DNA from 2 places in the Pseudomonas sp. MF08875 genome. Region 2 is predicted to be linked to the other one. Evidence: predicted binding sites of a transcription regulator. Region 2 holds the regulator's gene; the other holds the start of a gene.
The links. The regulator FliA, encoded in region 2, starts transcription of late flagellar genes. The targets are predictions, from matches to a motif close to CTAAAGTTTNNNNNNNNNNNGCCGNTAA.
Positions count from the first base shown of each region.

Region 1 (3,411 bases), on a different contig from region 2:
GAAACTGTGGAGGGTTATGCGCTGTCGCCGAGCATCGAGGTGATGTGGCTGGTGGCGGCGGACCATGACCTCAAGCCCTTGAAGGCTTCAGGCGTCACCCATGAACAGCACCTGAACGCGGCGGCGCAAAAAATCGCCGCCTTCGTTGCCGATATCACGTAGCGATGTAGCAAGCAGGCTCGCCCACGCTCGGCGGCCTAGCCGTGGTAATCGGTGTGGCGCCTGGCGCACCCCAGCACGGGCAAGCCCGCTTGCTACGGGCGTGCGGCGTGAGGTTGTTGCCGCTAGCGCAGCCTCAACGGTTAAAGCGCTCCACCAGCGAGTACTGGGTGGTCGCCGTCAAGGTCAGCGCTTCGCTCAACTGCGCCGAGTGCATCGCTTGTTCCGAGGTCTGATCGGCCAGTTGCGCAATGGTGCTGATATTGCGGCTGATCTCTTCGGCCACCGCCGTTTGCTCTTCGGTCGCAGCGGCGATCTGGGTGGTCATGTCGGTGATGTTGGCCACCGCCTCACTGATCCCCACCAGCGCGGCGTCGGACTCCATCACCTTGGCCACGCCTTCCTCGGCCTGACGATGCCCGGCGTCCATGGTCTGCACCGCCGTGCTGGCGGTCTGCTGCAACTTGGCGATCAAGCTGTGGATCTGCCCCGTGGACTCGCTGGTGCGCTGCGCCAGTTGCCGCACTTCATCGGCCACCACCGCAAAGCCTCGCCCCATTTCCCCGGCGCGGGCCGCTTCAATGGCAGCGTTGAGCGCCAGCAGGTTGGTCTGGTCAGCGATGCCCTTGATGACATCCACCACGCCACCGATCTCATCACTGTCCTTGGCCAGTTGGGTCACCGTGGCGCCGGTTTCACCCACGACCACCGACAGGCGCTGGATCGCTTCGCGGGTTTCGCTGGCGATATCGCGGCCACGGCTGGTCAGGCGATTGGCCTCCTGGGTGGCGTCGGCCGTGCGCTGCACATGGCTGGCGACTTCCTGAGTGGTCGCCGCCATCTGGTTCACGGCAGTGGCCACTTGCTCCGTCTCCACCCGCTGGCGCTCCAGGCCGCTGGAGCTGTTGTGGGCCAGCACATCGGATTGCCGCGCCTGCTCGTTGAGGTGCTCGGCGGTGTCCTGCAAGCGCGTCAGGCAGGTTTTCAGGCGCGCTTCCTGGCTTAGGATCGACATCTCCAGGCGCGCCTGGGCGCCACGGCTGTCGGTGTACATCTGCGCGATCAACGGGTCGGACGTGGTCTGCTCCGCCAGGCGCAACAAACGCTTGAGGCCACGCTGCTGCCAGGTCAGGCCCAGCAACCCCAACGGCACCGACAACCCCGCCGCCAGGGCAAAACCCCAGTGGGAATTGAACCAGATACCGATCAGAAAACTCAGCTGGCTAATAAGGATGAACGGTACCCAATCCTGCAACACCGGCAACCAGCGGTCGCTACGGGGAATGGCCGACTTGCCCTGGTTGATGCGTTGGTAGAGCGCTTCGGCACGGCGCACCTGCTCGGCGGTGGGCTTGACCCGCACCGACTCATAGCCGACCACCTGATTGCCTTCGAACACCGGTGTCACATAGGCGTTGACCCAATAGTGGTCACCGGTCTTGCAGCGATTCTTAACAATGCCCATCCATGGCAAGCCTTGTTTCAACGTACCCCACATATGCGCGAACACCGCCGCCGGAACGTCAGGGTGACGCACCAGGTTATGCGGCGCACGCAACAGCTCCTCACGGGAGAACCCACTGATTTCGACAAAAGCATCGTTGCAGTAAGTAATCACGCCTTTTGCGTCGGTGGTAGAAATCAACCGTTGCTGAGCCGGAAAGGTACGTTCGCGTTGTGTTATTGGTTGGTTATTACGCATGGCTTTTTTCTATCCGCAAGGCTTTGACAGGTTGTCGGCAGCGGTGGGGGAATGTTGAGCGCTATTTTTCAGCGCTATGTCCTAGCGCTCACACTGACAGGCAAGTGCCAGCGGCTAGCAAAGGTAGTGGCCTTTTGATATTTGCGATGTCAATGACACAAATTCTTACGAATGCGACGAGCAGCATAAGACTAGGGATTTTGTGCGTCGCGTGGATTAGAGCCCTGGAAAACCTTAAGTATTTGCGTTCAGAAGACTGACAAGTCCGATACTACCTAGACAAAATTCTTCTTAGCATGAAAGAATGTGCATTCGGATCTTGTAAGAAAAATCCCTTTATTCTCCCTTCTGCGTCAAGACGCACGGGCCTTGCGCTGGCGAAAGGTTTGTGCGGCTTCATCTCAAGCTTTGGCGCTGAGAGCGGGCGGTGACTACTGAGGGGGCACCTTGAAAGGAGTACAGCGTGTATTGCGTTCCAGTCATCACCTGTGAAGTATCAGGCACCCATCTCTGGTCCGTTTCCATCGCTCCCAGGCAAATTGTGGCCCCTTCCGAAACTGGCAAGCACCTCAGCGTCGCCGTTCGAGCGGTTTCTTTTTTAGGTCAACAAAAATCTGCTGCACGTCCCCACGAAGCGCTCCGCTATCTCCCTGTTCAGACACAGGGGCAGTATTCCTCTTTTGCAACCCGGGGCCGTCCTGCGCCGCTTTGGCGTGCCGTTGTGCGTCGAGGTTGGGCAAATAGCCTTCCAATGCTGCCAAGCCGCGTAAGAAAGATGAGTTTTTTTACCTAGTGCATGCCCGTCGACTCACTGGTTTTTCGTTAGCTCTATTTTGATAGCACGCTAACGGTTTGGTGAGTTGTTCTTCAACAATGTGCTGTGGTTTGAAAAAAACCAGGATTTAGAGAACTTTCTTATGGATGCTTCAACTGGTTCGCGAAGGGATGTTGTGACTCTGGTTGCTCCCAGTATTTTCGGCGGTCCTGCGTATGCAACAACTTCCTTGAGTGTTCGTCCCTGCGATGTATACACAGCGAAGATTGCAGTTTTAATGTGCACGTTCAATGGCGAGAGTTTTCTTGCCGATCAACTCCAGTCTTTTGAGCGGCAGACGCATTCTAACTGGACGCTGCTGGTGTCTGATGACAGCTCCCGAGACGGCACGCTGGCGCTTTTGGATGAGTATGCAAAACGTTGGGGAGAGAGCCGCCTTAAAGTATTCCCCGGCCCTCAGCGTGGTTTTGTAGCCAACTTTCTTTCGTTGACTTGTCGTAGTGACATTGATGCCGACTTTTTCGCCTGGTCAGATCAGGACGATATCTGGAGCGAAGATAAGCTCCAAGTCGCATTGCGTTGGTTGCAGTCCCTTCCCGCCCATATACCTGCCCTCTACTGCGGCCGGACCCAGTTGGTCTGCGAGGCCGGAGTGCCTTCGGGAATGTCTCCCAGGTTCGCCTTCCCGCCGCGTTTTGCCAATGCGCTGGTTCAAAGCATTGCCGGTGGCAATACCATGGTTTTCAATCGGGCCGCCCATAGCTTGATCTGTGAA
Region 1 is NZ_JCBCUW010000012.1:4,553-7,963, reverse strand. It holds gene AC19YT_RS09000 (alpha/beta family hydrolase) at 1-162, shown strand, start outside; gene AC19YT_RS08995 (methyl-accepting chemotaxis protein) at 296-1,861, opposite strand; gene AC19YT_RS08990 (glycosyltransferase family 2 protein) at 2,722-3,411, shown strand, end outside.
Region 1: a site for FliA is predicted at 1,893-1,920, ahead of AC19YT_RS08995 (methyl-accepting chemotaxis protein). Genes of this name have one in related genera too.

Region 2 (3,411 bases):
GTTTGATGACCTGGCCGGTGAGGTCCTGGTAATCCTGGGCCAGCAGAATGTCGTTGAGGTTGCCCGACACCACGCGTGTTTCTTTCTCGCTGCGGGCCAAAAAAACCTCGACCCGGCGCGCCAGATCGCGAAACTCTTCGGCACCCACTTCGCGGCGCATGAAACGTGCCCAGTCCGCGCTCAGGGCCTGGGCGTCGTGGCCCAAGCCGTTGACCAGCGGCGTGCTGTTTTCCACCAGGTCCATGGTGCGATTGGCCGCAGCCTCGGTCAGCCTGACAACATAACCCAGGCGTTCAGTGGCATCCGTGATCTGGGACACTTCTTCGGCTTGCGGCATGTGCGGGTCGATCTGGAAGTTGACGATGGCGCTGTGCAATTCGCGCGTCAGCTTGCCGACTTCCTGGTACAGGCCGCGGTCACGGGTCTGGTTGAGCTCATGGATCAGTTGCACCGCGTCGCCGAACTTGCCTTTTTCAAGGCTTTCGACCAATTCGTGGGCATGTTTTTTCAGAGTCGATTCAAAATCGCCCTGCGATGATTCGTTATGCTCCATAGCGCCCCCGTGGCGGACTGGCTTCGCGCATCAACCGATGCGTTCGAAGATTTTTTCAATCTTTTCTTTCAACGCCTGGGCCGTGAAGGGTTTGACTACATAGCCGTTCACCCCGGCCTGGGCTGCTTCGATGATCTGTTCGCGCTTGGCTTCAGCGGTGACCATCAACACCGGCAGGTGCTTGAGTTTTTCGTCGGCGCGCACATGGCGCAGCAAGTCGATACCGGTCATGCCAGGCATGTTCCAGTCCGTCACCAGAAAGTCGATGCTGCCGCTGTTGAGCACAGGGATGGCGGTAGTGCCGTCGTCTGCCTCGACCGTGTTGGTGAACCCAAGGTCACGCAACAGGTTTTTTATGATCCGCCGCATCGTTGAGAAGTCATCAACGATGAGGATTTTCATGTTCTTGTCCAATTCGACCTCCAAGCAGTCTTAAACGCATCCAGCACCTGGACACGCCATTTCATCAATCAGGCTGGGCACTCACCGGCGACATGGAGCAAAACGTGCCGAGACCGGTACGGCGCTACGCCGTACCGGCCCCGTTCGCAGAGCCCCCACACTGCCTGTCAGCGCGCTCGCCACTCCCCCAAACGCCCCCGCAAGCGGGCCGCGCACTGGCTGTGTAACTGGCTGACCCGCGATTCGCTGACCCCCAGGACCTCACCGATTTCCTTGAGGTTCAGCTCTTCGTCGTAGTACAGCGCCAAGACCAGTCGCTCACGCTCCGGCAAATTGGCAATCGCGTCCGCCAGCGCAGCCTGGAAGCGCTCGTCTTCCAGGTCGCGCGACGGCTCCAGATGAGCACTCGCGCCATCCTCGTGCAGCCCTTCATGCTCGCCGTCCTGCAAGAGGTCGTCGAAGCTGAACAGGCGACTGCCCAAGGTGTCGTTCAAAATCCCGTAATAATCATCGAGGCTCAATTGGAGTTCGGCCGCAACCTCGTGATCTTTAGCGTCACGACCGGTTTTAGCTTCAATTGAGCGAATGGCATCACTGACCATCCGGGTGTTGCGGTGTACCGAACGGGGGGCCCAGTCGCCTTTACGCACCTCATCGAGCATCGCGCCGCGGATACGAATCCCCGCGTAGGTCTCGAAGCTGGCGCCCTTGCTGGCGTCGTACTTGGTCGAGACTTCAAGCAAACCGATCATCCCAGCCTGGATCAGGTCTTCGACCTGGACGCTGGCGGGTAGGCGTGCCAGCAGGTGGTAGGCAATGCGCTTGACCAGGGGCGCATAGCGCTCGATCAATTCGTATTGGCTGTCACGCGCCGACTTCTTGTAAAGGTTGTAGCCGCTGGCTGTCATAGCACAGGTCCCGCCGTTTGATGCACAAGCCGCTCGACAAAAAACTCCAGATGCCCGCGCGGGTTAGCGGGCAGTGGCCAGGTATCGACCTTCTGGGCGATGGCTTTGAACGCCAGTGCGCACTTGGAACGAGGGAACGCTTCGTAGACTGCACGCTGCTTTTGCACAGCCTTGCGTACGCACTCGTCGTAGGGAACCGCACCGACGTATTGTAAGGCGACGTCCAGGAAGCGATCAGTGACCTTGGTCAACTTAGCGAACAGGTTGCGCCCTTCCTGCGGGCTCTGGGCCATGTTGGCCAGTACGCGGAAGCGGTTCATGCCGTAGTCGCGGTTGAGCAGTTTGATAAGGGCGTAGGCGTCGGTGATGGAGGTGGGTTCGTCGCACACCACCAGCAGCACTTCCTGGGCCGCGCGCACGAAACTGACCACCGACTCGCCGATCCCGGCGGCCGTGTCGATCACCAGCACGTCGAGGTTGTCGCCGATGTCGCTGAACGCCTGGATCAGGCCGGCATGCTGGGCCGGGCTCAGGTGCACCATGCTCTGGGTGCCCGAGGCTGCCGGCACGATGCGGATCCCGCCGGGGCCCTGGAGCAGCACGTCGCGCAGCTCACAGCGCCCCTCGATCACATCGGCCAGGGTGTGTTTGGGGGTCAGCCCCAGTAACACGTCGACGTTCGCCAGACCCAGGTCGGCGTCCAGCAGCATGACGCGTCGGCCAAGCTCCGCCAGAGCCAGGGACAAGTTCACTGACACGTTAGTCTTCCCGACGCCACCTTTGCCGCCGGTCACCGCGATCACCTGTACGGGATGCATGCTGCCCATGTTCTTTCTATACCTTGTCTTACTTAGACGGAGGCCACATAACTGGCTGCGCGTTCACCGTTGGAACAATGCGTGGCAGGCCATCGATGTAGGTTCACTGCAATCTATTCATTAAACCTCAGCCGACCTGCTTGGCCGGGCTGTGGTAAAGGTCAGCGAACATGTCAGCCATGGCTTCTTCGCTGGGTTCTTCCTGCATTTGCACACTTACGGCACGGCTGACCAATTGGTGGCGGCGCGGCAAGTGCAAGTCATCGGGAATACGCGGCCCATCGGTCAGATAGGCCACCGGTAATTCATGGCTGATAGCCAGGCTCAACACCTCGCCCAGGCTCGCCGTCTCGTCCAGCTTAGTCAGAATGCAGCCAGCCAGCCCGCAACGCTTGTAACTGTGGTACGCGGCGGTCAGCACTTGCTTCTGGCTGGTGGTGGCCAGCACCAGGTAGTTCTTGGAGCGGATGCCGCGCCCGGCCAGGCTTTCCAACTGCATGCGCAGGGCCGGGTCGCTGGCCTGCAGGCCGGCGGTGTCGATCAGCACCACGCGCTTGCGCAGCAGCGGGTCGAGGGCTTGCGCCAGGGACTGGCCCGGATCGACATGGGTCACCGAGACGTTGAGGATGCGGCCCAAGGTCTTGAGCTGCTCCTGGGCGCCGATGCGGTAGCTGTCCATGCTCACCAGGGCGATGTTCTGCGCGCCGTACTTGAGCACGTAACGGGCCGC
Region 2 is NZ_JCBCUW010000025.1:52,935-56,345, forward strand. It holds gene AC19YT_RS16120 (protein phosphatase CheZ) at 1-553, opposite strand, end outside; gene AC19YT_RS16125 (chemotaxis response regulator CheY) at 584-955, opposite strand; gene fliA (RNA polymerase sigma factor FliA) at 1,123-1,863, opposite strand; gene fleN (flagellar synthesis regulator FleN) at 1,860-2,690, opposite strand; gene flhF (flagellar biosynthesis GTPase FlhF) at 2,809-3,411, opposite strand, start outside.